Regions from separate parts of the Bacteroides sp. QWL-09 genome, predicted to be linked through region 4. Evidence: riboswitches for the same ligand, from Rfam matches in the RefSeq annotation. Region 4 holds a riboswitch; each other region holds the start of a gene.

The links. A riboswitch is a leader RNA that binds a small molecule or an ion and turns the genes downstream of it on or off. The one in region 4 is predicted to bind cobalamin.
Region 1: another riboswitch for cobalamin. It lies ahead of AC4PG5_RS12950 (anaerobic ribonucleoside triphosphate reductase); the one in region 4 lies ahead of AC4PG5_RS02390 (TonB-dependent receptor plug domain-containing protein).
Region 2: another riboswitch for cobalamin. It lies ahead of AC4PG5_RS03910 (putative transporter); the one in region 4 lies ahead of AC4PG5_RS02390 (TonB-dependent receptor plug domain-containing protein).
Region 3: another riboswitch for cobalamin. It lies ahead of AC4PG5_RS05100 (TonB-dependent receptor plug domain-containing protein); the one in region 4 lies ahead of AC4PG5_RS02390 (TonB-dependent receptor plug domain-containing protein).

The regions. Positions count from the first base shown of each region.
Region 1 is NZ_CM178748.1:3,205,561-3,213,505, forward strand. Features, by position in the region: gene rseP (RIP metalloprotease RseP) at 1-8, shown strand, start outside; gene AC4PG5_RS12940 (hypothetical protein) at 204-497, opposite strand; gene nrdG (anaerobic ribonucleoside-triphosphate reductase activating protein) at 654-1,112, opposite strand; gene AC4PG5_RS12950 (anaerobic ribonucleoside triphosphate reductase) at 1,210-3,603, opposite strand; cobalamin riboswitch at 3,638-3,819, opposite strand; gene AC4PG5_RS12955 (DUF3858 domain-containing protein) at 4,132-6,033, opposite strand; gene AC4PG5_RS12960 (DUF3858 domain-containing protein) at 6,039-7,945, opposite strand, start outside.
Region 2 is NZ_CM178748.1:986,788-994,732, forward strand. Features, by position in the region: gene AC4PG5_RS03885 (sodium:proton antiporter) at 1-539, shown strand, start outside; gene nhaA (Na+/H+ antiporter NhaA) at 569-1,897, shown strand; gene AC4PG5_RS03895 (alpha amylase C-terminal domain-containing protein) at 2,020-4,032, opposite strand; gene AC4PG5_RS03900 (NanQ anomerase/TabA/YiaL family protein) at 4,050-4,496, opposite strand; gene AC4PG5_RS03905 (DUF2461 domain-containing protein) at 4,514-5,179, opposite strand; cobalamin riboswitch at 5,547-5,747, shown strand; gene AC4PG5_RS03910 (putative transporter) at 6,045-7,733, shown strand.
Region 3 is NZ_CM178748.1:1,285,039-1,292,983, forward strand. Features, by position in the region: gene AC4PG5_RS05085 (iron chelate uptake ABC transporter family permease subunit) at 1-312, opposite strand, end outside; gene AC4PG5_RS05090 (ABC transporter substrate-binding protein) at 332-1,468, opposite strand; gene AC4PG5_RS05095 (YncE family protein) at 1,477-2,580, opposite strand; gene AC4PG5_RS05100 (TonB-dependent receptor plug domain-containing protein) at 2,714-4,729, opposite strand; cobalamin riboswitch at 4,924-5,126, opposite strand; gene AC4PG5_RS05105 (DUF4382 domain-containing protein) at 5,273-6,103, opposite strand; gene proS (proline--tRNA ligase) at 6,522-7,945, shown strand, end outside.
Region 4 is NZ_CM178748.1:610,693-618,637, forward strand. Features, by position in the region: gene AC4PG5_RS02380 (PepSY domain-containing protein) at 1-637, opposite strand, end outside; gene AC4PG5_RS02385 (sirohydrochlorin cobaltochelatase) at 618-1,532, opposite strand; gene AC4PG5_RS02390 (TonB-dependent receptor plug domain-containing protein) at 1,535-3,604, opposite strand; cobalamin riboswitch at 3,658-3,881, opposite strand; gene AC4PG5_RS02395 (RNA polymerase sigma-70 factor) at 4,259-4,801, shown strand; gene AC4PG5_RS02400 (sulfatase family protein) at 5,106-6,560, shown strand; gene AC4PG5_RS02405 (sialate O-acetylesterase) at 6,610-7,764, shown strand; gene AC4PG5_RS02410 (sulfatase-like hydrolase/transferase) at 7,755-7,945, shown strand, end outside.

The DNA.
Region 1 (7,945 bases), 860 kb from region 4:
TCTTTTAAAAGAGTGGTCTGAGCCTTTTGCTCTATCCAATCAAGAGAGAAGGACGAGATCGATCGCTTTCTCTTGATTATAATGCATCCCTTTATTTCATCCTTTGGGCGTTAGTCGAAGAATGAAATAAAGGGATTGTTCTTTTTAAAATTTTACGCTCTTACTCTAAATAGCTGATGATGGTGTGCGATAATTGTTAGAAGTTACGGTGAGGCGATGGTGGAGTAATGCTGAAGTGATGCTGAAATGATGCTGAAATGGTGGTGTAGTGATGATGCAGTAATGGTGGAATAACAGTGGAGTAATGTCGAAGCGATCGTGAATGGGCGGCGAATCGATCGTGAGTTGATTATCACGGTGTCTGAGCGAATGCTCTTGTTGATCTTAGTGGCTGTCTCCTTGATCTTAATCGTTAGCAGCGTTTCATTAGCCGGTGATGCCGTCGGATTTTTTGAGCCCTCGAACGAAGGCTCTTCAGCCCTCGAAGGTGGGCCCATGAGCCCTCGAACGAAAACCGAAGAGCCCTCGAACGAGGGCTCAACTCCAGCTATGGACAAAACGGCTAATTGCCTTTTAGTTGCGATTATACAAGGTTCGATTAGACTTAATTGTATCGGCTTATTTTCTTCGGACCATGTACGACGCTTCTTCCCTTATTTGAGATGGAGAATGCGCTGGTTGCTGCTGCCTCGAAACTCTAGGAAAGGGGAATAAAGATCCTGTTCAAACCGACCGTCGACGAGCACATCGATGTATTGAAGGACGGCATAAAGTTTGGGATCGTTTTTGATTTCTTCGTAGGTGTATCCGGTATAACACCAAATGTTCTGTTGAGTTTCGGCCTTGAGTCGTTGTGCCAAGGTTAGCAACTCTTCCGGATGATAGAATGGATCACCGCCCGATAGGGTGACGCCGTCGAGCAAGGGGTTAGCGTTGATTTCGGCAATAATGTCGGTGGTCATCTCCTCTGTCAGCGGATGACCGGCACAGGGATTCCAACTCTCGGGGTTATGGCAGCCCGGGCAATGGTGCGAACAGCCTGCCAGATAAATGGAGTATCTGATGCCTTCGCCATCGACAATGGTTTCTGAATAGGTATTTAAGAGATTCATTGTGGGTCTAGTGCTCTACGATAAAGATGAAAACAACATGGTTCACTTTCCGCACGGAAAAGCAGACCATGTTGTCCAATAAAAAAGGGTTGATGAATTATCCGTGTTTTACACGGTCGTGCTCTTCAGCTCTCTTGGCTGAGTTCCACGAATTTAAATCGCCGGTCAGATAACCGGTGATGCGGCGCATGCGAAGGATGTTCTCGCTCTGACAAACCGGACATTTATCGTATATCACCCCTTTATAGCCACAATCGTTACACGTGTCTACCGGGTGGTTGATCGATCCGTAACCGATGCCTTGGTCGTGCATGACTTTAACGATCTTAACGATAGCACGCACATTCTTCTGAGCTTCACCATCTAGTTCGACGTAAGTAATGTGTCCTCCCTTAGTGATGGCATGGAATGGGGCTTCGCATTTTATTTTTTCGACGATGTTGATCGGTTCTTTGACATCGACATGGAAAGAGTTGATGTAATAATCGCGATCGGTCACTCCTTCTATCACCCCATATTTGCGGCGGTCCATCCTTGTGAAACGACCGGACAAGCCTTCTGCAGGTGTAGCCAAGACCGAATAGTTCAGTTGGTAGCGTTCTTTATAATCGTTTGCTACTTTGTTCATCTCTTCAACGGCTGCATAAAGCGTCTCCCAAGCTTTCGAACAGTGGCCGTGTCCTTTACCGTAAAGGGCCATCATGGCGTTGTGTCCACCGATGAATCCAATTCCTAATGTTCCACTGCGAAGAACATCGCCGACTTGTTCGTCGGGATGAAGGTTGGCTCCACCTTTCCAAACGTCGTTGGCCATCATGAATGGGAATTGACAAGCCAGCGCTGTGCGTTGGTATTGATAGCGTTCGTTGAGTTGTTCGGCAATGAGCGTGGCTTTTTCATGTACCATCTCTAAGAAACAGTCTTTCGCTTTTTGTTCGATAGCCTCTTGATGGTGTTGGTCTTCAACCATGCCTTCTGCTTTGATCCGGGCTTCAATGGCCAATCTTGGCAAGTTCATGGTGGTGAACGAGAGATTACCACGACCTAAAGAGCTTTTCTCTCCCCAGATATTTTCGTAAACGCGTGTGCGGCATCCCATGGTTGCCAATTCGTAGCGGTAGCGTTTTGGATCGTTGGCATCCCACTTGTCGTTGGTGTTGAATGGGGTATCGAGGAACATAAAGTTCGGGAATAGCGCTTTTGAGGTGGTCTGACAAGCTTTCAGCATCAAGTCGAAGTTGGGCGTGTCGTAGGTTAGCTGCATCGCTTCTTCGATGGTGCTTGCTTTCATCGCTTTCTCGAAGTCTTGCTCTGAATAGGAGATGCCGTCTTTCACTTTAAAGATCTGGATTGGGAAAACGGGTACTTCACCTCTGGTACCTAATCCTTCGATGGTGGCTTTAAGAAGTTCTTCGATCACCATACGGCCTTCGGCTGAGGTGTCTGTTCCATAATTGATGGAACTGAAAACCACTTGGTTTCCTCCTCTAGAGTGCATGGTGTTCAGGTTATGGATAAACCCTTCCATGGCTTGATGGGTATCTTTGCGGGTGAGCGCAAAAGCTTTGTCGATAATTGGCTGTAGATGATGCTCGTCGATGGTTGCTCCTATTTTGCCGAGAGCGTCGCATAGCGCATTGCGTTCGGCTTCGCTGTTGCGGAGTGAGGGCAGGTGTAATTCCACTAACTGACGGATCTCTTTCTCCTCCAAAGTTAGGTTTTGTTCGATTAACGAGCAGAAACTCAATAGTGAGGTTAAATGTTTACGGAACGACTTGCCAACCCCTTTAGCCATGAAGAAATCGAATGCCGGAATGGCCTGTCCTCCATGTTGTTCGTTTTGGTTGGTCTGGAAGATAATCGTTGCCAATGTCGCATAACTTTGAATGCTCTGTGGGGTACGTATGCTTCCATTTTTAGTTCGGAACCCCCGTTCGAACAAATCGTCCATATCGTATTGTATGCACGTTGTGGTTTTAGTGGGGTAGTAATCTAAATCGTGAATATGGATATCACCAAGTTGATGAGCTTCGGCAAATCGTTTCGGCAATAGATAGCGATAGGTATAGTCTTTCGTGACTTCCGAAGCAAATGTCATCATTTGCCCAGCAGGCGTGTGACTGCTCATGTTGGCATTGCTTAGATTGACATCATTCTTGTCAATAGCTACAATACCATCCATGATTTGTTTCATTTGAGTTTTTTTACCGCGTTCGGTGTTTCGCCATTCGCGGTAGATGATATACTTTTTAGCAACCTCAGGACGGTTTTTCATCAGTTCCTTCTCAACCAAGTCTTGAATCTCTTCAACAGTGATGGTTGGAGCGGTAAACTTGTCGATTACACTCATCGTGATATCGGCGATAAGTTGTTGCTCGTCTTTAATTCCTGTAGCATTGAATGCTTTTCCGATGGCGTTCTTGATTTTGCTAATAGAGAAATCTTCTCTCTTACCATCGCGTTTGATGATACAAATTTCTGCGTAGTTCATAACTTTAACTCCCGAAAGTGTTAGACAATAATGTTTCTTCTGTTTGATTGTGGCAGGTCTTCTGACTTATCTCTCCTTCGCACGCCTTCCCATGTCTTGACAAAGTGACGTAATGTGCGGATTCCTAGAGAATTACAGCAGCGGGTACTGTCGCCGAATTACACAGCGTTCCCTCATGACTAAGTCGCTTTTAGTACCGTAATCGATTACAAAGATAGAAGTTCTATCTATAAAAACAAGTCTATATATTGAAGTTTTTTTGGGCAACTTTTCTTTCTTGTTGATATCTAAAGTTTTCCGTTTTGGAAAACTTTTTTAGTGAAAATCGCTGTGAAATTTCTCTTTTTTTATTAAGGGGGTGGTTCGATTTTAGTTTATAAGCTTTTTAGTTTTGAGACTTTGGAGTCTTAAGGTTTTGGAGAGTTGGATAGAGTGTTGATATGAACAAAAGTCGCTATAACCTATTATTTTGTTATAGCGACTTTTGTTAGATGAATCTTTTGCTATTGATTGATTTTCTTAGCTGTCCTATTGTGTGGGATTGTCTTTTTTCAAGACGACTTTTCCGCTGTATTGTTCAGAAATGATTTTTCGAAAGGCGATGAATTCTATGTAGTCGTCTTTGGAATATACTCCTTTGTGCATTAATAAGCGGTAAGTGGCAACGATCTCGTTTTCATGAATGGAGATTGAGGACTTAAACGTTCCAAATTTGCTTTTCATCTCTATGCTTTTGGGATAACCTTCCACACTGTATCCATTCGGTATTTTGATGCGTATACTGTCGGTGTCATGGTAGCCATAACCGATGGATATCGGTGAATGACGAGTCGTTAATGGCGGGTTATAAAAGCTACGACGGAAAATATTGGTGGGGATAAAGAGGCGATTGCCCGTTTTATGCCCATATTGATCGGTTTGAATCTGGTAATCGATCGTGATTTCCGGATGATCGGTTTTATTCTCTTTAATTTTGATTTGATCAATCATAGCATGGGTGAGCTTGATTTCTTCTCGAAGTGCATCTTTTTGTTTATTCGGTTCTAAGTCTATGATTCCTGACTGATGGTCATATTGGAATAAACGGGAGATTTCTTCTACTGTGATCGTTGCCGATCCGGTTGGCGATATACTTACCGTGGCTTTGTTGTTTTGGGTGTTGAGAGAGTCCGGATAAAGCGGAAGGCGATAAACCTTTCCTCCTTCCGGGGTAATCAATAGTCCGTCGTGTCCCGCTATTTGCTGATGGATATATCCAAAAGGAAGTCTAGGGTTGGTGCATTCTAACCACAAGGTATCTTGGGGGAGAGGAACTTGTAAAATGATGTGATTCATCTGGTTGGCACTGGCGAAATCAGGAATTAGACGACTGTTGGTTGTGCTAATGACGGTGTAGGTAGAAGGGATGCCTAATTCTTTCAGCATTGCTTTAGTGTAATTTGACAGTGCTTTGCAATCGCCAAACCCAAATTCTGCTACTTCACTTGCCGGTGCCGGTTGGAATCCACCTATACCCAACTGTATGCTGACATATCGGGTGGTTTTTGCTAAATAGTCGTAAATGGCTTTCACTTTTTCTCTGTCGCTTTTGCAATGGGCGGTCAATTCATGTACTCGCTGTTTCATGGCGTCAGTGAGTTCGTCGCGTCCGTTTAGTAATTGTTGAGTCCAATTTCCAAAACTTTGCCAATCCTTTAAGCATCCGGTGGTTTTGTCATAGACAAAATCTGTTGGTGTTAGATAAACATAGGGGATAAGGTTCTTCAGTGGCAAAGAGAATGGTTCTTCTTCTATGGCTGCGAGGTTTGAAGCCGTGGCTTTAATCCTATTTTCTCCTTTTTCTCCTTTCGATCGTTCGATCTTAATCAGATCTTTGGTTGGAGATAGGACGCGAATGTTACATTCCATATCGCTTGGGTACTCTAGGTCGTATTCTGCTTTTTCTATACTCTGGTTGTAATCTGTTTGCGGAACAAATGGAGTGAAACCAATAATCCCGTCATTACACTCTGTTTCCCATTCATAAGTCACGGTAAATGGGTAAACAGGGTAATTACATTCGTAAAAAAAGAAATAATCGTCTGTGCTCAAGGCCGAACCAGAGTACTCGGTCCGTTGTAAATCGGACTTTTTAATTTTTCTCACTCGTTTACCTGAGGCATTGAATAATTCGCCGGAAAAACTTTTTAAGGAATTAAATTGGTCACAATTACACACAAACTTAGTGGCTTCAAGTCCTTTTTCATTGAGTATTGTAATCGTTAGACTTTCCTTATTTAGACTTTGAGTTTTCGACTTGCAAACAATTGTAATCTGATGATTCTTAATAATAGAGTAAGCATTTTTAGTCAGATCTTGTGCGTGAAGAGGTAAACTACTACACAGACATATTGCTATTAAAAGAGGTATAACTGTTTGAATGGATTTCATATGAATTATAACGTTTGGTTATTTGCATCTGCCTTTTTGAGAACCAACATTTCATTATTCTTTTCAACAATGGTCTCGAAGAATTTTTTCAAACTAGGATATTCTGTTGATAGATACAAGAGTTTGTTTTGTTTGAATACGTATTTGATGGAGACTGTTTGTTGGTTTACAGCAGAGTAGTAGCGACAAATTGACTGTCCATCTTCAGAATTAATACTTGTAGATTTTGGTAGTTCGTCCACGGTATAACCTTCTGGAATTCTTAATATAACGGATAAAGAGTATTCTTCTTGATAAGGCATCTCGAGGGGTAAATTTCTTTGTACGTCTGTAAATGGACATTTACTCATATGCAGAAAGATTAGTGGATTAACATAAATGAGATCGCCATTAAGTGTCGCTTGTTTCTCAAAATTGAATGACTCTTTTACTTCCGGTGAGAATAGGTCAATATTTTCTAGATTGAATTGAGTAATTTTAATATTCTCTCGGGTCTCTAGGTTGCGAATAAATTCGCTACTATCTTTTACACTATGATATTCTTTACGAATACCTGAAGCATATTGACCGATGTATTTGGTTTGGCGTTGACCGGAAATGATTCCGTTGGATGCTATTGTTGCATTGACAGCACCTCTTAATAAGCTTTTCCCACACTGACTGAGGTTGACCCAGGTCTCTCCATTTTTGTGACCGATGACATGTGCTCGCTCTACCATTAAATTGGGAGGCAGAATGTTTAAGAATCCGGTATTTGAGGAACCGTCAAGATAGACTAAAGTACTATCGGTGTCAGCAATGGCAATAACGAAAGTGTTTAATTTATCTATAGAAGGATGGGTCATGGGTAATATTCCACGTGAACGTCGACTCATAACTGCCGGATAACAATCGATCTTAGCATCTTTCAATAGACTCATTAAGATAAAGTTGATATCAGCATTACTTCCAGTACCATTTTTTGCTGCTTTTTTAGTATCATAGCTATAGAGCGCGTAATCATTATTCCAAGAGATCTTTTTTTTAAGGAACGAATAGAGTGTTGCAATTTTCTCATAAATGTTGTTTGTCTTGTCTAAACCTAAGCTAGGCATTTCATCTCGGTAGGGATTGCGCATTTTTAATCGACCTCCAAAGTCGTCGTCGTCTAGTAGTAGATCGTCTATTTCTTTCCAATTTTTGGTAAATGATTTGTAAGGAGAATTTGGGAAGTTGATTCCGCTTAATTCAAAAAGTACTCCACTCCGGTAGTTTTCTGCACACCAAATGTATTTATCCGCTTTAAGAGCAGGTAGTTGATGTCCAGTAAAAGTCAGATTCCTTGCAGAACAATTTACCCGTTCACTTTGTCCACCCCCATAGTTAATCGTGAATTGTTGATTGTCGCTCTGATCTTTGGTTTCTAAGTGGTTTCTACCACGCATCTCAAGATTAAAAATGAAATATTCGGGAATTTTAATTTCGTGTTGAGTAAATAACACTGGAATATCTTTTTGAGCTTCCCAAGGTAAAAGACGATAATAGAGATCGGATGTTAGGGTGTATTTGTACTCTAATATGGTTCCAACTTTAACGTTGGGAATCGTAAACTTTATCTGCATATAGTTTTTGTTAATCCGTTCTTTAAAGATTAGATCGCGATCCATTTTTGTTCGAACCATTTTCCCTTTTTCCATATTGTATGATGAAGCATTGATTCCGCTTACGACTTCTTTGACTAAGGAACTCTTCTCATTCATGTAATAGGGAATAATGACATTTGCATACGACGTTCCGTCGGCTTTTAATATTTTTATTTTGACTTGGTAGTCATAGGCTACTTGGAACTCATTGGCAATTACATCATATCTTGTATTACTTAAAGAATATAGTACAACGGCTGAAGCTGTTGTGTCTGGTGCATAAGTGCTCA
Region 2 (7,945 bases), 380 kb from region 4:
TCTATTGGGGATCGAAGCAACTTTATGGAGAAGAGGGAAGCATCCATATTGAAGTCCTTCTTCCAGCCTTTGTTCTAGGTATGATGATGAAGCATCAAGAACACGATACCCCAATTGAACGACGCGTTTCAACCGGCGTTTCGTTTTTGTTCATGTTCTTAGTCGGATTAAGCATGCCGCACTTTATCGGAGTCAACTTTGCAGAGAGCCATATGGGCACTCATTCCATAACCGGATCTCAACCCATCATGTCTTGGGGGATGATCTTATTCCATGTATTCGTTGTTTCTCTACTTTCAAACATAGGTAAACTGTGTCCGATATTCTTTTATAGAGATCGCAAACTAACCGAGCGACTAGCTTTGTCCATCGGTATGTTTACTCGAGGAGAAGTTGGAGCAGGCATCATATTTATAGCATTAGGCTATAATTTAGGAGGACCAGCCTTGATTATCTCCGTATTAACCTTAGTTTTGAATTTAGTATTAACCGGACTTTTTGTCGTTTGGGTGAAAAAGTTGGCTTTAAGAAGTTACTAGATTAAACTATTAAAAAACACATATAAGAAATGTTACTAGGTCTAATGAAACGATTCTCGAATGAAAGTTTAGCATCGAGTATCCTACTGTTTATAGCAGCAATAGGAGCTGCTATTATAGCAAATTCGTCTATTGCGCCTGAATATCAGGAGTTCCTGTCTCATGAACTGCATCTACGAATTGGTGATTTTAATCTACTATCGCACAATGGGAAGAACCTGACCATGATTGAGTTTATCAACGATGGGCTTATGAGTATCTTCTTCCTATCTGTTGGCTTAGAGATTAAAAGAGAGTTGCTTGTCGGCGAGTTATCCTCATTCCGAAAAGCGATATTACCGTTCATAGCTGCTTGTGGTGGAATGATCATTCCAGTGCTCATCTATTCGTTCATCTGTCCTCCGGGAACCACAATGGGACAAGGTTTAGCTATTCCAATGGCTACAGACATTGCTTTTTCATTAGGCGTCTTAAGTTTATTAGGCAGTCGAGTACCTTTAAGTTTAAAGGTATTCCTAGTTGCATTCGCTGTTGTTGACGATATTGGTGGCATTCTAGTGATTGCCTTATATTATACGTCGCACGTATCTTGGGGCTATCTATTAGTTGCAGCCGTACTTTATGTATTCCTCTATTTCATAGGCAAACATGGAGCTACAGCAAAACTATATTATCTGATTGTCGGAGTGATCATCTGGTATCTGTTCTTACAATCCGGTATTCACAGTACCATTTCCGGAGTGCTTTTAGCCTTAGTTATTCCGGCTAAACCTCAGCTCAACGTCACCAAGTATGTAGAGTATATCCGAACGGTGATCTCGACCTTCCCGGAACTTGATGCTAAGAAGGAAAATATCGTATTAAACAATCAGCAAATCGCCAAACTAAAAGCTGTAGAATCGGCATCCGACCGCGTGATCAGTCCCCTTCAATCGTTGGAAGACAACCTACACGGTGCAGTCAACTTCATCATCCTGCCACTCTTCGCTTTTGTAAACGCCGGAGTGATGTTCAACGGCGATGCCGATCTAATAGGAGAGGTGAGTATTGGAGTAGCTTTAGGTCTACTCTTAGGAAAGTTCATTGGAATCTATTCCTTCACTTGGTTAACGATAAAGAGTGGCATTACTCAAATGCCAATGGGAATGAACTGGAAGAACATTGCCGGAGTAGCCTTACTTGGAGGTATTGGATTTACCGTTTCACTCTTCGTGGCTAATCTCTCGTTTGGAACGACTCATCCGATCTTGTTGAATCAAGCTAAGTTTGGAGTAATATCGGGCACCATTCTTTCCGGAATTATCGGATACGCCGTATTGAATTGGGTACTCCCAAAAACAGCAAAAGCCAAAGGCTGATCGATCCATATTAACGAAAATAAAGAGAGTCCCTTGAACGAAGAAATTCAAGGGACTCTTTATTTATTCAGTCAGCTGGTTTAAAGCGACAGCATTTAAAATGCCAATCCGTTTCTTTAAAACTATTTCTTTTTTCGTAGAACGACAGCCGATCTTGACGGGATGTATAACTTCAACCATTCCTTCTTCTCCTTCTTATATAGAGGATCGATGAGCGTAAAATGAGTTAAAGAATCGTCGGAGAATCCATAACCACCAAAAGCCTTACTATCCGTGTTCAGCACAACCTCATAAGCGCCCGGAGCAACCAGAAGTCCATAATCAGCAAACGACTGCTTAGGATTAAAGTTAAACACAAAAATCAAATCCTTGCGTTGATAAGCCAAGATCTGATCTTGATCGTTATGCCAAATCTCACGAATCTCACTGTTCTGGAAATTCTTTATACTCTTCACCACCTTAAGCATCTCCACATCAAAATCGCCCATGTAATGATACGTCAGGTTCTGATTATCGACCAAGTCCCATTGGCGTCGAGCATATTGGCAAGACCAGCCATTACCTTCACGCGGAAAGTCAATCCATTCAGGATGGCCAAACTCATTACCCATGAAGTTTAGATATCCGCCATTAATGGTCGACACCGTCAGCAAACGAATCATCTTATGCAAAGCAATACCGCGATTCACCATATAAGTCTCGTCACCGATCTGCATATGCCAATACATATCCGCATCGATCAATCGGAATATAATTGTTTTATCGCCCACCAAAGCCTGATCATGACTCTCGACATAAGAGATCGTCTTCTCATCCTTTCGGCGATTAGTCACCTCCCAGAATAGGCTAGAAGGTTTCCATTCTTCATCCACCTTTTCCTTGATGGTTTTAATCCAATAATCCGGAATATTCATAGCCATGCGATAATCGAAGCCATAACCACCATCCGCCACAGGAACAGCCAATCCCGGCATACCGGAAACCTCCTCAGCAATAGTGATAGCCAAAGGATTCATCTCATGAATGAGCTGATTAGCCAAAGTCAGATAGCAAATGGCATTATCATCTTGGTGTCCGTTATAATAGTCACCATAATTGCAGAAATCTTCCCCTAAGCCATGACTATAATACAGCATTGAAGTCACGCCATCGAAGCGAAAGCCATCAAAGCGGAACTCTTCCAACCAATATTTACAGTTAGACAATAAGAAATGGAGCACCTCATTTTTACCATAGTCAAAGCAAAGCGAATCCCAAGCCGGATGTTCGCGTCGTTCATTCGGATAGAAGTATTGATTCGGATCACCGGCAAAATTACCTAAGCCCTCCATTTCATTCTTCACCGCATGAGAATGCACAATATCCATGATGACAGAGATACCTAATCGGTGCGCTTCATCAATCAACGCCTTCAGCTCATCCGGCGTTCCAAAACGAGACGAAGGCGCAAAGAAGCTGGATACATGATAACCGAAACTCCCATAATAAGGATGCTCTTGTATAGCCATAACCTGTATACAATTATAGCCGTCCTTCGCAATTCTTGGAAGAACTTTTTCACGAAACTCATTATAAGTTCCCACCTTTTCTTCCTGTTGAGCCATACCGACATGGCATTCATAAATCAACAGCGGAGAAGTTTGCGGTTTATATTTCTTCGTTTTAAAAACATACGGTTCGGTTGGTGCCCAAACCTGAGCAGAAAAGATCGCAGTCGACGAATCTTGAACCACACGAGTGGCCCAAGCCGGTATTCGATCGCCGCACCCGCCGTGCCAATAAACCTTCAGTTTATACAAATCACCATGAGCCAGAACCTCCAACGGAATCAAGACCTGCCAATTGCCATGACCGATACTTTTCAATTCATATTCTGCTCTCTCTTCCCAGTGATTGAATGTCCCAACCAGAAAAATTCGAGTAGCATTTGGTGCCCATTCCCGAAAGATCCAGCCTTCGGACGTACGATGCAACCCATAAAACAAATGACCGGAAGCAAAGTCACTTAAAGTCTGTTCATCATTACGGGTCAACTCCGCTTTTTTCTCCCGTACATGATCATATCTGCCCATGATGGCTTTGCTATAAGGCTCCAGCCAAGGATCATTCTGAATAAGTTTAAGTGTCTTTTCCATATAACCTTTTAATTTATTTATGCTCTGACTTTCACAACCACCTTCTTTATCTCTTTAGGAGTAATGCCTGGAGCATGGCCATCTTCCGGGAAGAAGATGGCAAACATTCCGGGATGAAGAGTGATATAAGTCTGCGCCTCACCTTCAAAAAAGGTAATATCCTTCTCAGCATTATAAGGTGCGTCTGCCGGAGAGCAATCCTTAGACGGCGTATATCCGATGATCTCAGATCCGGATAACGGAAGTTGAATATCGATAAACTGATGATGAGTCTCTAATCTGGCCGCTTCCCGGTTCTTAATTCCGGTGGTCGCAATATTAACCATTAGGCGATCTTTCTCTAACTCGATCTTGCCCAAATCCATAGTTTCTAAGTCGTGTGATTCAAGAAAAGCCCTAGCTACTGAAAATAAAGGATGCAAAGATTCATATTGCTTAAGGTTTTCTAATTTGTCTACTATCATATTCTTTATAAAATTAATTATTCAAAATCATCAATGGTATAATTCATAAAATCTCCAAAGCGCTTAAACTGAACAAAAACCTCCGCTATACGGTCGAGCACATCAGGTTGAAGGAAAAACGAATCCGGGACATAATAGCACGGCGTATATTCCCTGAACTTCAGATAATCAACCTGTTTAAAGTTACGATCAAATCCCTTAGGAGCTGTTTTCAATGGATTTTCTCCAACGACAGGGAAAAACTTCTTAAAAGCGTCGTCTTCCACAATAGATACAAACTCATCTATATTATGATAGATCGACTCCCTTACAGCCTTAAGGATATTAGGCGGTAAACATAAGCTTCCCCCGGCCAGCATTGACTTTCCTGGTTCCAAATGGATATAATAACCGAAGTGATGTGATTTCTTACCCATCGAGTTTATATATCCCCCCATATGCGTCTTATAAGGAGTTTTATCTGCAGAAAAGCGGGTATCTCTGTAAATCCGATAGGTACATTCCTTAGGAGAAAGCCCCTTCACTGTTTCATCAAACAGAGATATTCGAGAAATAGATTTCTCTAAAAAAACATCAAACTCATTGCGTACGCGATCATATTCAGCTCTATTTACATTAAACCAATCCCGATTATTGTTTGCCGAGAGCTGATTTAAAAAATCAAAAATAACAGGTATATTCATACTGAACGATTTTGGATATTCTTACACAAACGTACACATTTTATTTCAAACATACTAGCAAATAAGGCAAAACCCATAAAAGAGACTGTCTCAAAACAAAAAACATTTTTGTTTTGAGACAGTTACCTAAATACATTTATCAAAAATAGAACAGACTCTTCTATTCTTTAATGTACTACCACTTTCACAAGCGAAATACATCCCATTAAATTAATCTTATATCTAATACTATGAAAAACACAATATCTTAACACGTCATCCCATTATTTTGTTTACTGAAGTCGTCTAAAAAAACGTTATTTTTTAAAATAGTAGCAAAACATTCCAATCTAAAGACCCAATCATGATGGTAATATCTAATTTTTGGTTTATCTTTGCAGAGAATTGGTTTTGAAAAGTATTACTACTATTCAAATTAAAAGGGAATTAGGTGAGAATCCTGAACAGTCCCGCTGCTGTGAAGCTCTATAAGAAACATTCTGAAAATAACTTTTACCACTGACCATTAAGGTTGGGAAGGTTCAGAATGGGAGCTAGTCAGAAGACCTGCCATTCATTATAGTCTATTTTTACTCGTGGGTTAGAGAAATAGAATACTAAATTAAGCATTTATATTTTAAACGTTTATTTTAAAAGCCTGGATTATTGCATTGTCGTGCTATAATATGTAGCCGCATATGCTATAACGTTAATGCCATGCTAACCTTTTACATTTATAAAAAAAACAAACACACGAAACGCGACATGACTAGATTTTCTAAAATGCGGTAATATACCGTTGTAGTATGTTTAATGTGTATATCCCTGTAGAAGTGATTCTACGGGGATATTTTACCCAAAAACAAACATTATAAATATTTATATCATGGACTTTTTAACACATCTATTTCAAGGATATCCCGATTTATGGGGTGGGGGCGTTGCCCATTCAGTACTTATCCTTTCGCTGGTGATTACTTTCGGAATCATGCTAGGGAAAATCAAGATTGGAGGCATATCCTTAGGTATCACTTGGATTTTATTCGTCGGAATAGTATTCGGTCACTACCACCTCAACCTCGACGAGCATTTGCTCCATTTCCTCAAAGAGTTTGGACTGATTCTATTTGTCTATTCCATCGGATTACAAGTCGGCCCGGGCTTCTTCTCAGCTTTTAAGAAAGGCGGCCTTACGCTTAACTTACTGGCCATCATCGTTGTCTTTCTAGGAGTCGGCACCACCATTGCTTTACACTACATCACAGGTATTCCTATCACCACCATGGTGGGCATACTCTCGGGTGCAGTAACCAACACGCCAGGGTTAGGAGCCGCACAGCAAGCCAATAGTGACTTGACCGGCATTGATGCACCGGAGATTGCCTTAGGATACGCCGTCGCTTATCCGTTGGGAGTTGTCGGTATTATATGTACTCTCCTTGCGTTAAAGTACATCTTACGCATAAAGACGAAAGAAGAAGAGGGTGAGGCCATTAAAGGAGGAGGACACCTCCAAGAGCTCACCGTGCGTCGAATCTCGTTAGAAATACGAAACGAAGCATTAGAAGGCAAAACCGTAAAAGAAGTTCGCCCTTTGATCAATCACGATTTTGTGATCTCTCGCATCCGTCATAAAGGCGACGTTCACGAACAAGAGCTAGTGAACTCCGAGACCGTACTACACCTATCGGATGAGATCTTAATCATTTGTACGCCGATCGATATCGCAGCAATTACGCTCTTCTTCGGAAAGCAGATCAATGTAAAATGGGATGAGTCGAACAAGCAATTGATCTCACGACGAATTCTGATCACCAAACCGGAGCTAAACGGCAAAACACTTTCACAGCTAAATATTAGAAACAATTTTGGAGCAAGCGTCACTCGAGTAAACCGATCGGGAGTTGACTTGGTCGCAACCTCGCAACTCCAACTACAAATGGGCGACCGCGTTACCATTGTGGGAGAAGAACTAGCCGTCAGCCATGCCGAGAAGATTCTTGGTAACTCGTTGAAACGATTGAACCATCCAAACCTTATTCCAATCTTCTTAGGTATCGCCTTAGGTTGTATTTTAGGTAGCATCCCTTTCGTATTCCCAGGCATACCACAACCAGTGAAACTAGGATTGGCAGGTGGTCCGCTAATCGTATCTATTCTTATTAGCCGTTTCGGCCCTCAGCATAAGCTCATCACTTATACCACGATGAGTGCGAACCTAATGCTTCGCGAGATCGGTATATCCATCTTCTTAGCTTGTGTCGGTTTAGGTGCGGGAGAAGGCTTTGTAAATACCATTATCTATAACGGAGGATATGTTTGGATTGGCTATGGAGTCATTATCACCATCGTTCCTTTACTTATAGCCGGTTTAATCGGCCGATACGTCTTCAAACTGAACTATTACACCCTTATTGGAGTCTTGGCGGGTTCGTCAACCAATCCACCGGCATTGGCTTACTCTAGCGATTTAACCTCGTGCGATGCTCCTGCAGTAGGCTACGCAACGGTTTATCCTTTGACCATGTTCTTAAGGGTACTAACCGCACAACTACTAATCTTATCGTTCAGCTAAATGTGGGATATAAATAGGGATTAGTTGAATAGAAAAACAATCGAGTCGGAGAAAATTAAAGTAGTTTTCTCCGACTTTTGTTTTCGACCTCCCACACCATCAAGCATATGGATCCGCACTTGGCGGTTCCTATTATGGATACCATTTGAGATAGTAATGTATATCCTACCCTACGTAACTTGTCGTTAGACATTGCAGATGTAAGTAGACGG
Region 3 (7,945 bases), 670 kb from region 4:
CGCACCGGTATTGATTCCTAAGATAGAAGGACCGGCCAAGGGATTATTAAACGCCGTTTGAAGCATCAATCCACTCACCGCCAGTGCTGCCCCACAAAACAAAGCGGTCAACGCTTGAGGCAACCGCGATTCTAAAATAATAAATCGCCAACTCTCTTTCTCTACCGGGTGACCTAAAAGGATATCACCAACTATAGGAAGAGGAATGTCGACAGATCCAAAAACTAAATTAAATGCAAAGAGAATAAAGAGGGCTAATCCCAACACTACCCCATACTTTAGTCCCTTTGCAGAAGGAATGATCGTTGTCATTATTTTATTATTCTACGTTTCAATCGGCTAAATTAGTAAAAAAGCGCGAATTATACGTAGGGAGAAGTGACGGATGAAAAATTTTAATCAGATCGCGTAGAAACAGATCCGGATGATAGGGAACCTCTTCATAGTATCCCACAGTATTCGTGTTGCATCCATAGATGGCACGCGTTTTAAACGCTTTGAATCCGGCATAAGGTGCATATTCACGTTGAAGTTCAGCATAGGTCTTATCGATCGATTGATTATACTTAATCAACCAAAAATCGGCAAACTGTCCTTTATCGAACACCGTTTCAAACGACAGAGGTACCGAACCGCTATGCGAGTCCTCCTTGAAAAGGTACTCAGCTCCTGCATCGCGATAGAACACGCTGATCCAACTCTGTCCACCCGGCACATACCAAGCCGATCCGCTCTTCAGTTCGCTGATCACTGTGGGACGATGATCGACCTTAGTCGCCAACGCTTTCAGCTCGAGGTACGACTTTTCAATGGTAGCGAATAACGAATCCGCCCGTTCGCCAACTCCGTACAAACGTCCATAGAAACGCATCCATTCGGCCCGTCCCAAAGGAGAGGTCTCCATGTAGTCGGCACATTCAATGATCGGCACTCCCAACTGTTCGACCCGCCCATGACCGCCGCTATTCTCAAACGGCGAAAGCAGAATCGCATCAGGCATCAAATCAATCATCCGCTCAATATCCGGCGCTAGTCCATCCCCCAGATTAAGCAATTTACCCTCACGAGCAGCCTGTTGCACCTTATCCAAATTGATATAGTTCAAGTCGCACACTCCGGCTATGGCGTTAAAAACACCAAGCTCATCCATCAAGCTGCAATGCACAGCCGAATAAATCACGCTCTTCGTCAATGGAGTACGCACCACCACTCCCTTAGGCAAATCGCCGGGCAATGCTTGCTCCCGATCGACCAACAAATAAGTTTGCAGAATCTTCGCGGTATCCCACGGATTCTGCACCTCCACTTTCGTATAATTTCCACAGTCCTCGATAGAGAGTCTTTGAGCATAACGCATCTCCAACGCCTCTCCCGCATGAGTCGACTGTTTCGTCTTTCCTCCTCCACAAGAGGAAGAAAGAACGATAAGCCCCATGCAGAGTAGGACCAAAAAATGGTTTTGTTTCATCTCACCGATTAATTAAAGAAAGCCATATCCATCGGATTCAATCCTCCACAATCGAATTTCTCAATAAACTGACCGGAAGCATCGAAACGATAAATATCACCATTTGCTTGATAGTTAGAAACCCCAATATAAATCTCTCCATTATTCGGATTCACCTCCATCATATACACACTCTCTGAAGCCAATTTCTCCGGTGCATTCTTCAAGAAAGAAGAATCAATGATCTTACCGGTTGAATCATCATAGCTAAAGAACGTATTAACCGTCTTTTTAGCCACCCAATCGGTCACCGAGTTCACCAGATAAAGCGATTTGCCATAAGCCGTCATCTTAGTCGCCACACCAAGATGAGTGACCGCATACGTCTTATTCTTAAGGTCGATCTTTTGTAAATCATAGCCAATATCCCCCCAGTTACCCCATGAAATCAAGAACAGATTTCCATTAAGCACCTTCAACTGATTAGGATTGACAGTCACTTCAATCTCTTTGCTCACTTTAAAAGTATTAATATCAACTTCTACCACTTTCTTATCATAAATTTTATGATCACTAGTCCAGCCACAGATAGCCACATAAAGCTTACCGTTCACTGTTACAATGTTTTCAGGTGCCAGTCCCACAGCAACATAATCCTCAAGAACAAGAGTCTCAGTATTGATGCGAGCCACTTTTCCACTATAAAGGGTGACATAAAGCTTACCATCCACATAAACCAAATCACGAGGTCCACCATCCAAGTTCGAGAACGATAAACTTCCGATTTCCACTCCCGCAGAATTTAGTTTAACCAATCGTTTAGAGCCATAGGCCAATATATACATATAGCCATCCTCTTCAATCATTGATTGTCCGGTATCACCAAGTTCCTTTTTATTCTGTTTGAGGTAAATGTTGCTAATAAAATCAGCATTCTTATTTGGCGCATAAAAAGCCAAACCAGAATTGTTACCATTATAAGAGCCTGAATTCAAAACAAAAGCTCTTGTTCGAGGCAATTCAACTACCGAACCTATATCATTCCAACTATCATCCTCATTGCTACAAGAAGTAAAACTCATTAAGAGAGTTAACAAACCAAGTAAACTAAAAAACAAATTCTTCTTTCTCATACACTTATTTAAATTAATTGATATTTATAATTCTATTATTCGACTCACGATTTTATTTATTCGATGTATTCGATGTATTTGATGTATTCGATGTATTCGATTATAACGATCGTTCGATCTTAGCCATCGGGTTTTATAATTCCACCTTGAAAGTCAGCCTAAACTGCCTTCCTGGCATCGGATAGAACTTAATCACATCATATTGAATATTGAACAGATTAACCAAGTCGAATTGCGCTCCCAAGCGAACAGCGCCAATTTTAAACTTATTCGAATACGACAGGTTCTGCTCAAAATAACCATCTACCCTATTTTCCGGCAGATTTTGAGCCAGGACATAGCGCTCTCCGACTGCCATAAAAGAATAAGTTAGAATGCCATAAGGCGTTTCAGCCGTCACACTACCATTGCCGGAATGCTTTGGCGTATAAGGAATCTGATCCTTGTAGTTTTTATCCTCCTTGTTCGTCACATTGATGGCTTTCTGGAACGTATAGCCACCACTCACCACCATCGCCCAATGATCGGACAAACGTGACTTAAGGCTAGCATTCAGATCGACACCATCCACACTGACCCGTCCATAATTCACCATTTTTGAAACAGGAATTTGCGGAAAAGCCACAATCTTATCCTTAACATCATTGTGAAAGAAATCCACATTAATAGAGAGATAGTCCGCCCATCGCCCCAACGAGCGGCTCCATCCAAGACCTAAATTATATTCCGTTGCCTTTTCCGGACGCAAGCCGGTATTCCCCAACCGTTCATAATAAAGGTCATTGAAAGCCGGCACCCGATAGCTCTGTTTATACAATCCGCGAATATTTAAATATTCCGTATGAAAAGGGCGATAAGAAACCGATACCGAAGGCGTCAGGCATTTTTGAGTGACCTTCTGGCCATCCGGTATTTTATTGGAAATGAATGTATTCAATAAGCCGCCAACCACTGTAACCCGCTCGAATGCCAACTGAGCATTAAGTGCAGTCAGAGAAGTCCACCGCCTCGGATTAATCTCATTCGGCATATTAGAGTTTTTATCCAACGTATTATAAGCCACATCTTGTGCCAAAGAGACGCTTAACTCCTTCAAAGGCTGATAAAGCAACGTAGACGATCCATAATATTCATTCTGTCGGTTAACATCGATCTGTTTCCCATTCTCATATTGCACATTAAAGTCCGCGTATTTATTCCACGAATAGTCATATTTCGCTTGCGCCTGCATCTTCCAACGTGAATTAAAGACCTTCTCATAATGCGCCTGCAAAAGAAAATTCTCATCCCAGAGACGTTCGTTCCGACCACTAGTATAATACACAACACTATTCGGTAACCCTCGTTCCGAGTTATAATAATAAGCCTTTACATTCAGTTTGGCCTGAGCCTTAAACGTGTGATAAAGGTTAGCCTCCGTGTGCCACGCTGTAATATCAGAGTTCTCACGTTTCTCTTTAGTGACCAGTGCCCCATTCTTCAACGTAAAAGGATACATTCCATCGGCACGCATCCAATCGCCATCCACTGCAAGGAGAGTACGCTGCCCAACCTTTTGTGTGAACCGCACATAAGGATTCACTTGTCCGAAGGACCCCACACGTACCTGTCCCTTAAAACCAAATTTCTTTGCCTCACTAGGATCCGGGCGAACAGACAAGATGCTCAACACCGCTCCCGAAGCATACAACCTTGCCGACTGCAACAAGTTATCATTTTGACCAACCGCCAATGAAACCATCCCTACATTATCTAAGGAGAATCGACCGATATCAATCTGCCCTGCCTGACAATTGCTCACAGCCACCTGATCATAAGCTACTCCGGTATGATAAGCACCCAAGCTTCGTACAGAAACCGTTTTCAGTCCCCCGATGCCACCATAATCACGTACCGTTGTTCCGGAAAAGCGACGAACGGCATCCGCCATGTTCTGCAAACCAAGCTGTTCGATATGATCGGCCGAAAAAGCCTGAACAGGAACCGGTGCCATCACCTGCTTAGGCATACGAACTGCCTTAACCGTCACTTCATCAATGTGCTGAACAGTGGTTGTATCGACACGTTGTGCCCCAACCGAACCATAACTCAACAAGATAAAAATCCCGGCTACTAGTCGCCTGTTTTTAATCATAACCCAATCTTTCATTTCAATTATAAAGCTATCATAATCCTCATCACAACAAACCCATCTTATCCAAGATAAGTTTCAAAACGCCACCCAAGACACAAAAGGATAAAACCAATCGAAACGATTGAAAGTCGAAAGAGATCATGACCACTTAAAACGCTTGATAGAGTTAGAAGGAAAGTCATCATTCTCCGGCTTTATCCTCGAAAGCTAGATGGAGGCTTTGTTTTGCAGGTCTTCTGACTATTCTCCGGTTGCTTCAGCCTTCCCATTCGAACAAGCGAACAGTGGCAACAGAAATGAAACAACTTCTATTAAAGGAGTTTACAGCGGCGGGACCGTCGAAGATTCACACTTCGTTCCCTTTTAATCCTATGCTTAAGAGGCACATGGAACAAAACGCCACAAAGATACTCTTTTTTATAAATAACACAATTGCAGATAAAAAAAAGGTGAATTAAAGAATCCCATTTAGATTCCTTAATTCACCTTCATCAGTAAGATATAGCGATCGTTTATGTTAATTGCCCATACCGTTATCAGCTATTTATGACTCATGATCTATTGTTCATTGTTCGGCGCAGTTTCAGGATAAGCCGGGATAGCCAAGCTACCTAAAGAAACATTCGTTCCTCCAACCACATTAACCACCTCTTGTAATGTTGCAATACGTCCATCCTCCAAGTTCTGAACTTCAAGCTTATAAGCCCCGCTGAACAAGCCATGAAGTCTAAAGTAATTGTTATTCAACGTATCCGAAACGGTTGAGATCGTATCCCCTGCAGAGTTGACCGTGAAAACTTTAGTTTGTTGTTTATCCGGAGTCAAATAGCCCTCAACAAACGAAGAGTTAGCCTCAATATAAGCTCGAATAACCGGTTTTAAAGAATAGCTGCCGTTTCCTTTCGCCACAATAGACCGTTGGGCATCGAAATCGATCACCACTTTATATCCACTAGTCACCTCAACATTCGATTGAACATTGATTTTAAACCCAGACGTTTGTCCACTAGGAATTTTAATGCTTTGAGTCGTACCATCCGACAAGGTGATCGTACTATTATCCCCTAACACCAATCTGATCTGACTGATTTTCTCCCCTTCATTCAAATTAACATTCGACAGCAACGAATCCTTACCGTTATTAAACTGTAACAATTCAATTTGTTTAGGTTGAATATCCAGATTCACCCATTTTTCATCGCCCGAAACCGAATAGTCTACCGATTGAACATCTAAATGTAAGAATTTCACATCTTTGCTTTTGGGTGCATCAGTGATATAAAAAGAGACTTTTGTTGTCGAACTACACGCCGGATCATTATTGCTACAAGCTTGCAGCAAAAAAATCAAGCATAAAAATGGAATAAATAAAAAATAGCGCGTTACCATATTTTTTCGTTTTATTAAATAAATACTTAAAAATAAAATCAATAAATGATCATAAGAGGAGCAACAACCATCTGGTTATCAAACGTAATAACAGACTTACACTTTTCTAAAAACAGACATCAGACGAAGCATCATCCCAACAACCGTAAAAAGCAAAAGCTCATCATTCAAAAGAATACAGTATCAAAACCAATAGTGCTACCCCAACAAAAGTATCATATTTACTATAAATAACAAACCTATCAAACAAATGTTTATCTATAAAAAAACAAATGTAAAAGAGTTTCCAATCGGATAAAGCCAACCTATCGTCCTTAGTATTCCTCAAAATATTGCATGAACTATGGACAGAGTTCAAAGCTTTTTCGTATTTTTGCAACCTATTTGGCTAATTGCAATCTATAAAAACAATAATATAATGGCAAAAGAATTGAAAGACCTCACCAAACGCAGCGACAACTACTCGCAATGGTACAATGATTTGGTGGTAAAAGCAGACTTGGCAGAACAGTCTGCCGTACGTGGATGTATGGTAATCAAACCTTACGGATACGCCATCTGGGAAAAGATGCAACATTTCTTAGATACAATGTTTAAAGAAACAGGACACGTCAATGCTTACTTTCCACTTCTTATCCCAAAATCGTTCTTAAGCCGTGAAGCAGAACACGTTGAAGGCTTTGCTAAAGAATGTGCGGTCGTGACTCATTACCGTTTGAAAAATGCAGAAGATGGTTCAGGCGTTGTTGTCGACCCGGCAGCAAAACTCGAAGAAGAACTCATCATCCGCCCAACTTCAGAAACCATTATTTGGAACACCTATAAAAACTGGATCCAGTCGTACCGCGACCTTCCTATCCTTTGCAACCAATGGGCAAACGTTTTCCGTTGGGAGATGCGTACCCGTTTGTTCCTTCGTACAGCAGAGTTCCTCTGGCAAGAAGGTCATACCGCCCATGCCACTCGTGAAGAAGCAGAAGAAGAAGCCATCAAGATGTTGAACGTCTACTCTGAGTTTGCAGAAAAATACATGGCTGTTCCGGTAATCAAAGGTGTTAAGTCGGCCAACGAACGTTTTGCGGGTGCACTCGACACCTACACCATTGAAGCCATGATGCAAGATGGAAAAGCGTTGCAAAGTGGTACGTCACACTTCCTTGGACAAAACTTCGCCAAAGCATTCGACGTACAGTTTGTGAACAAAGAAAACAAGATGGAATATGTTTGGGCAACCTCATGGGGCGTATCTACTCGTCTAATGGGTGCATTAATCATGACTCATTCCGACGACAACGGTTTGGTTCTTCCTCCACACCTCGCTCCTATCCAAGTGGTTATTGTTCCGATCTACAAGAACGACGAACAACTCCAGCAAATTAATGCAAAGATCGACGGCATCGTGAAGAATCTGAAAGCAATGGGCATCTCGGTTAAATACGACAATGCCGACAACAAGCGTCCCGGATTCAAATTTGCCGATTACGAATTAAAGGGTGTTCCGGTTCGTTTAGTCATGGGTGGTCGCGACTTAGAGAACAACACCATGGAGGTGATGCGCCGCGATACGCTACAAAAAGAGACCGTTACTTGCGATGGCATCGAAGAATATGTTCAAAACTTACTTGAAGAGATCCAAAACAACATCTATACTAAAGCATTGAATCATCGTAACGCTCACATCACTGCAGTAGACAGCTACGAAGAATTCAAAGAAAAGATCGAAGAAGGTGGATTTATCTTGGCTCATTGGGACGGTACAACCGAAACAGAAGAAAAGATTAAGGAAGAGACTAAAGCAACCATTCGTTGTATCCCGTTCGAGTCGTTTGTTGAAGGCGACAA
Region 4 (7,945 bases):
CAATAACCACTTGACTCCAGAGTGTCGCATCTTGTCGAAGCCACGTAAAGTAAACCCAATGTGGAATAGCTCCTAGCCAAGCCCAGATTCTGGCTTCTTTGGTTGTGAACTGCAAAGGTTCACCGCTTTGCGAACCGATATAAAGTTGATGTTGTTCGGGATCGTTAAAGTGAAACTTATAAATAGGAAATTCTTTTTTAAAAGCTCCAAACGGGATCCATTGATCAAGTTTATACAAGGTGTCGATACGTTCAATAGGTGATGCGCACCATCGTTTGGCCATAGCCAGAACATCGTTTGCATCAATCATGGGTAGGGAGTCGCCGTTCATTGCCGGTATGGTGTATTGGTTGTTGGTCGTCTCAATATAAAAGATGGCTTTTTCAAGCGGGCAACTTAAGGTGATTTGGGTGATTTGCTCTCCGGCAGGTACGCGCCGGAGAATGGAGTCAATAGGCGAAAGTGAATCGGCCATTAAGGTCTCGAATTTCTGTATCTTCTTCTCTGTGGTTAGCTTAGGAAATGAATGATACATCATCACAAAAGCTGACAGAAACCAGACTAAAAAAAGAGCGCTGAGTAGAGTGCCCAATAGCCGATGAGTCGTATAGATAAAATTAGTCAGTTTCTTTCGCATAACGTGCTTTTTTATCAATAATATCAATCATTCGGTTTTTGAGGATAAAATTGATGTGTGAAACAAAGAGCTGTTGGATCTCCGCTATTTCTCCCATTCCTTCTAGAATGACTTTGACTTGATAACCGTCTTTTTCTAAGGCTTCTTTCCATTCGACGGCGATATCATTGGCGGCATGATCGCCGGCAACAAACATAAAAGGAATTAAGGTGATTCGTTTCTCTTTGTTCCGGTGCAGCATCTTCAACAGGTCATCAAAGGTTGGGTATCCTTCAATGGTGCCCACGTGAATACGTGCATACCCTTTTGCCTTAAACATATAGTCGACCATGGCATAAGTTGCCGTCGCCGGAGTATAAGTGCCATGACCTACAAGAACCAATTGACCTTTCTCCTGATGTCGTTTAGCAATACTCTCTACGACCTCTTCTACATCCTGAGCAGAGTAAAGTAGGGGATTTCCGATACGAATTTCTTTAAAGAAGTCCGAGACTTTAGCGACATCTCGTCTCAGGGATTCCATTTCTATTCCTTCAATGATGTTTGTACTTTGTACGATGATATGAGTATATCCTTCACCACGTAGTTTCAGCAAGGCTTCAATCGGTGCATCTTTTGAGATACCACGCGCTTTGAGGCGACGCATTACGATACGCGAGGTGTAGGCTTCTCTGACTTCTAAGTTCGGGTAAGTCATTTTGACCTGACTATTGATGGCATCGATGGTCTTTCCTCTAGTCTCATCAAAGGTGGTTCCAAAGTGTACCATCAGTATGGCGGCTTTATCACCTTTTGATAAAGTGGACAAGAAATCTGAGGCCTCAAAATTTGTTTTCTCCGAACCGATGAGGTTCAGAGAAAACGATAAAAGTAAGAAGGATAGGAGGACTCTCATAATTACTTATTTAATTTTAGTGTTAGGCTAACATAGGCTGTACGTCCCGGTGATAAGAGAGCATAATTGACCCCATAAGGGCGCTCGTCTATCTTATTTAGAAGATTATTTATTCCGGCACCCAACTCCATATCCAAATGTTTTAATCCCGTAAACGTATGCTTGGTGTTTAAATTCCAGATGCCATATCCGGGGGCATCACCATAGCTGTGACCGGGATGAAAACGTTTGCTTTGAAAGCGACCGTTAAGGTTCAGATTAAGCTGGTAATTGTTCCAGTTATGAGTATAATTTCCAGCCACTGTACCGGTGTGGCGGATCGAACGTGGTACATTATCCCAGACCTCATCTATTTTGTTTCGTGCATAGGCATATGCGTAATTCCCGGAGAGAGAGAATCCTTTGAAAAGTTTGGCTAGGGCATTGATCTCAAATCCTTTAATTAAACCTTTGTCGGCATTTGTGTATGATTTGAGTTGGTCTAAGACTTGAATTTCTGATTCTGAAATCCCAGCTGCTCTAGCTTGGTTAAGTATTGCATTTACTTGCTCTTGCGGGAGAACTGAAAATGGAGTGGTTACACTTGAAATCATATTAGAAATTTGGTTGATGTAACCTGTGGCCGATAAGCTAAGCCAATTGGCGTTATATTCTACATTCAAAGAAACGTATTGACTATGTTCCGGTTTTAAACGAGTGTTGCCTAATGTGATGGTTTTCGTGCGATTGAGTAAATAGTAAAGTTCATCCAATCCTGGTGCACGATAACCGGCTGAATAGGTGCCTCGAACGTTGATCGGTCCATTGGAATACATTAAAGCTAATTTGGGGCTTAGTCGGCCTTTAGCCGTTTCATGATAATCGTATCTTGCTCCGGCTATGGTTTTGAAGTGATCGGCTAGTTTCATTTCGTGTTGTACGTATCCGGCTAAGGTATAAACGGCCTTATCAACTCCGGCAGATGGACGATCTAAACTTTCTGAGCGATAATCGAGACCAAATACCGTTTGACTATTGTCGAAAAAGCTGAATATCCCTTTGGCTTCTGCTTCATAGAAACGTTGAGTCTTCACTTTGTTATAGTCTCCAACTTCATAATTCTTCGCTTTAGGTATACGAATATATTTATAGTTTTGCAGGTAGTTATCGTTAACCAAATCGAGTGTAATAGACGATTTTTTGCTCAATAGATAACGTCCTCCAACCCCTACATTGTACGATTCATAGTGTAAGTCGTAGTCGGAACTGCCGTAAACGGTCGACTCGGCGACCGGACGATCCGTTAATTTCCAATAATATCCTCCATTGGCATATAGCGAGAGCTTATCGGTTGGGCGGTAAGTGAACTTTTGGTTGATCAAGTTCGAATGGAAACCGGTGGACATGAGTCCTACCGTAGGAATTAACGAAATATTGCCTTTTCGGTCGGCGGAATAGGCTTCATCATTCGTACGCCAACTGTCACTTTGGTCGTGCTTGTAAGTGGTGTATGAACCGAACTTCTCGTTAGCAATATTGGCGTTAACCGATTGTGTGAATTGTCCGTAGCCTTCGTATCGAGTGGAAGAGCTAACTTGCATTACATTTTTAGGTTCATCGGTGATGATATTAATCACTCCGGCAATGGCATCCGATCCGTAAAGTGATGAACCAGCTCCATTGAGTATCTCAATACGTTTCACTCGACTTAAATCGATACGTGACAAGTCGATATTGTTAGCGACATCGCCAATCAGCTTTCGTCCGTTAATTAGAATGAGCACGTATTTATTCGACAATCCGTTCATCATTAAATAAGAACCCATACTGTTGGTTGAAAATGAAAGTGAAGGTACAAGCATGGTCATTGCTTGTTGAAAGTCTGTGATTCCGGCTTTTTTAATGTCGGCTGCAGTCACAACTGAAACGGGAGCCGGTGTGCTTTTTAAGCGTTGATGAGTACCTGTACCGGTAACTACAATAGGGTTTAAATCGACCGTTAACTCTTGGTTGGTTGTTGTCGGGTGCTGTGCCATTACTCCCAAAGCAGCATAACCTCCTAATAAGGCTGCTACTAAGCATCTTTTTCTCATGGATGTTTTTTGATAAATGTTAATAAATACCCTCCTGACCCCGGGATGGCTTGATTATTTGCTTTGTGTAGGCAGGTTTCCTGACTTATTCTGTTGAAAGAGATAACCTTCCCGTTAATGACTAAAATTAACAGTGGTAAGCAGAACTTCTTTCAACTGCTCCATCTTTTGAAGAAATAGAAATTACAGTAGCGGGCACTGTTTCGGTCTCTCACCGAATTCCCTTTTATCTGTTATATGGAAAATATAACAGATCACCTAAACGCCGCCAAAGATAGTAAATCTGTTGAATAGTAAAAATCTGTTTGATAAAAAAGGAACAATAATTGTCTAATTCATAGATATACTGATTTAAAAAAGTATGTTCTGTGGTATACTTATGAATTGCAGATTGTGCTAGCCTCTATTAATGGGAAGTCTGATCAAATTTCAATGGAATTTTTGCCAATATACTGGGCCTTTTCTGCTAAAAGGAGTAACGTCTATGTAACTTCTTTTTGCTTTTATAATGATTTACAAATTAGTTGGTTAACACTGTTTTTATGTTTTTGGGAAAAAATGTAAATAACACCTTATTACGGGATTTTCTTGTTTTTTCTTTCAAAAGCGTTTATTTTTGGCCTTTAATTAAGAAATAGTAACCTGAAATCCCTGATGATGAGTCTGGAAGAATCACGCAAAAAAAGGAAGTTTGAGCAGTTTTTTATTCAGACTTATCCGAAGGTCAAAGCTTTCGCATGTAAGATTTTACATTCGGAGGAGGATGCGGAAGATATTGCGCAAGATATATTCGTCAAATTATGGGATAATACTCAACTTTGGGAGAGTAAAGAAACATGGGATAGCTACATTTACGTAATGACTCGTAATCATATTTACAACTTTCTTAAGCATAAATCTATCGAACTTAACTATCAGGAAAGATGCACAAAAGAGGATTGCTTCTCTTCTGAGTTTGATATTCACGACCAGCTTCATGCTAAAGAACTTCAACTTCTAATAAAGTTGACATTAGATAATATGCCCGAACAACGAAAAAAGGTTTTTACTATGAGCCGGAAAGACGGCATGAGTAACCAAGAAATCGCTGATCAATTACAACTTTCTATTCGTACAGTCGAACGACATCTCTATTTGGCTCTGCAAGATCTGAAAAAAAACATTTTAATTGTATTTCTTATAACTTTGATTGCGTAGTGAGCTAACCTTCATTGTTTATATAGTATAGGGCTATCAATAGTTCCTTTTTATCTCTTTTATATAATTATGAAAAACATTGATTTTGGTTATGTGGCTGTACAGCCTTCTATTTTCTTTTCAAAGACTATCAACTGTCAATCGGTTGATTACGTATATTCTAGTTTTACTCGATTAATGCCACTTCCAAGGATATCATCATAATCTTTGATTTGCTTTATGCGCTTTCTCTGATAATATATATGTTCCTTCTTATAGCTAAGGACTATAATGAACTCATTTACCAATGTAACTTAATACTATTATGATAAAAATAAATTCTAGATTATTACTATTAACATCTTCACTTGGTGCCACTTCTGTTTTAATGGCTCAACAAACGGCAGCTCCTAATATCATTTTGATTATGGCTGATGATTTAGGCTGGGGAGATGTTGGTTTTAATGGTAATACTTCTATAAAGACCCCTTGTTTAGACCGATTAGCTTCAGAAGGAGTTGTTTTCGAGCAATTTTATTCAGCGGCACCATTATCGTCTCCGACTCGTGCTAGTGTGCTCACGGGAAGGAATGCTTATCGTATGGGCGTATTTGCTCCTAATGTGGGAATCTTACGTCCGGAAGAGAAAACATTACCGGAGATTTTAAAAGAAAACGGATATACTACTGGACATTTTGGAAAATGGCATTTAGGGACTCTAACTTGTGAAGAAAGAGATGCCAATCGAGGTCGACCGGAAAACAAACATTTACTTAATCCACCGGCGGAACATGGATATGATGATGGGTTTGTTACTGAATCTAAGGTACCAAGCTACGATCCAATGTTTGCACCATTATCTAACGATGGACGTTTTTGGGATTATTTATCTGAACATGATGCTCGAAAAGAGTATGGCACATTTTATTGGGATATAAATGGCAAGAAGGTTGTGGATGGGTTAAATGGTGATGACAGCCGAGTAGTAATAGATCGCGTGGTTCCTTTTATAGATCGTGCCTTGAAACAAGGGAAGCCTTTTCTAACTACAGTCTGGTTTCATACACCTCATCTACCTTGTGTTGCGGGACCTGAATATGCGTCTATGTACGAGGGGTTGTCGCTAGAGGAAAGAAATTATTATGGTTGTATTACGGCTATGGACGATCAAATCGAACGTCTAATTCAATTTCTAAAACTAAAAGGCGCATATGAGAATACAATCTTGTTTTTTTGTAGTGATAATGGTCCAGAGTTGCGAACCCCTGGTAATGCAGGCCAGTTTAAAGGGGAAAAGCGCTCTTTATATGAAGGAGGTATTCGGGTTCCTGCTTTTATGATAGGAGGAAAAAAGGCTTTGACAGATAAAGTTAAACAACCTTGTAGTACATCTGATTATCTGCCGACTATACTAGATCTAGTTGGAATTAAAAATACGAATCCAGATCAACTGGATGGGGAATCTTTTACTCCATTTTTATATTCAAAAAATGCTTCTCGAAATAAACCACTTGTCTTTTGTTCCGGTAAGCAAGGAGCAGTGGTTACTTCTACCTATAAGTTATATTATAACGAAGGCAAATATGAATTGTATGATTTGAAGCAAGATCCTATGGAACAACTTGATATTAGTGCTTCCCATTCTGATGAAGTAAAGAAATTGTCTGATTATTTACATCAGGAGTTATCGGCATATCGTCGTTCATTTGAAGGAGAGGAATATGGAAAAACTTCGGTGAACCGGATGAATCAAAAGTGGGAGGGAATCTTTGAAAAGTAAAGGTGAGCGTCTTTGTTTTATTGAGTCATGATCTCAATTTATTTAAAGTATGAAAAGATCTTTATTCTTCTTGTTTAGTCTTTTATTCTGGGTTTCAAACTCAGAAGGAAAGGTGAAATTGTCGAGTGTTCTAGGCAACCATATGGTTCTTCAACAGCACTCTTTGGTGAAACTTAGTGGACGTGCTGATTTAAATGCTACAGTGAAAATTATCACGTCGTGGGATAATAAGACTTATTTAGCTTCAGTAGAGAAAGATGGAACATGGAATGTGGAGGTCGTTACTCAAGCAGCAGGCGGTCCATATACCATTACATTCAATGATGGAGATCTACTTACTTTATGTGATATTTATATAGGAGAAGTGTGGTTATGTTCTGGGCAATCTAATATGGCTATGCCAATGAAGGGATTTGGAGCACAACCTGTATTTCAATCAAATGAGGTCATAGCTAATGTAGACGAGCGGTTACCGATACGTTTGTTTACTGTGGAACGTGCTGCTTCGAAAATGCGTTTGGATGAATGTAAAGGCGATTGGAAACTTCATACCTCTGAGAATGTGGCTGATTTTAGTGCAACAGCTTATTTCTTTGGGTATCAGCTGTATTGTTCATTACATGTTCCTATCGGTTTGATACAAACATCTTGGGGTGGCTCTAAAATCGAATCATGGATGTCACCTGAAAGTCTAGATATCTATCCGGAAATCTCTAGGAAACATTTAATGGACAATGTTACACCGGAGCAACCTCATCGATTGGCTTCCATGCTTTACAATGCAATGCTATATCCTTTGAAAGATGTTTGTTTTAAAGGATGGATATGGTATCAAGGTGAAGCTAATCGAAATGACGCTGATCTGTATCAGAAGTTACTCTGTACGTTTGTAGAGGACTGGCGTACTTTATTTAAAAAGAAAGATCTCCCTTTTTATTATGTTCAAATAGCCCCTTTCGACTATAAAGAGAAACCTTTGTCAGGGGCATTATTACGTGAAGCTCAGTTTAATTGTGAGAAGAAAATCCCTCATTCCGGAATGACTGTTTTGATGGATGCAGGTGATTCGGCTTGTATTCATCCGGCTCATAAGCAAAAAGCCGGAGAACGTTTAGCTTATTGGGCCTTGTCAAAGACCTATGAGAAAAAAGCTATTGTGAGCATAAAGAGTCCCCTTTTTTCGTTTACTATCCGATGGCATTGACACATTGCCCATTTGTCTCTACACCCGATTCAGAAGAATGGCTCCCACTGCGTTCTTCCACTTATAAAGGGAATTCAGTACACTTTCCCGATATGGTGGAATACACTGATAAGTTGGTTGGACGTGTCCTAAAGCAATTGGATGAATTGCACCTTAGAGATAATACCCTCATCATTTTCAC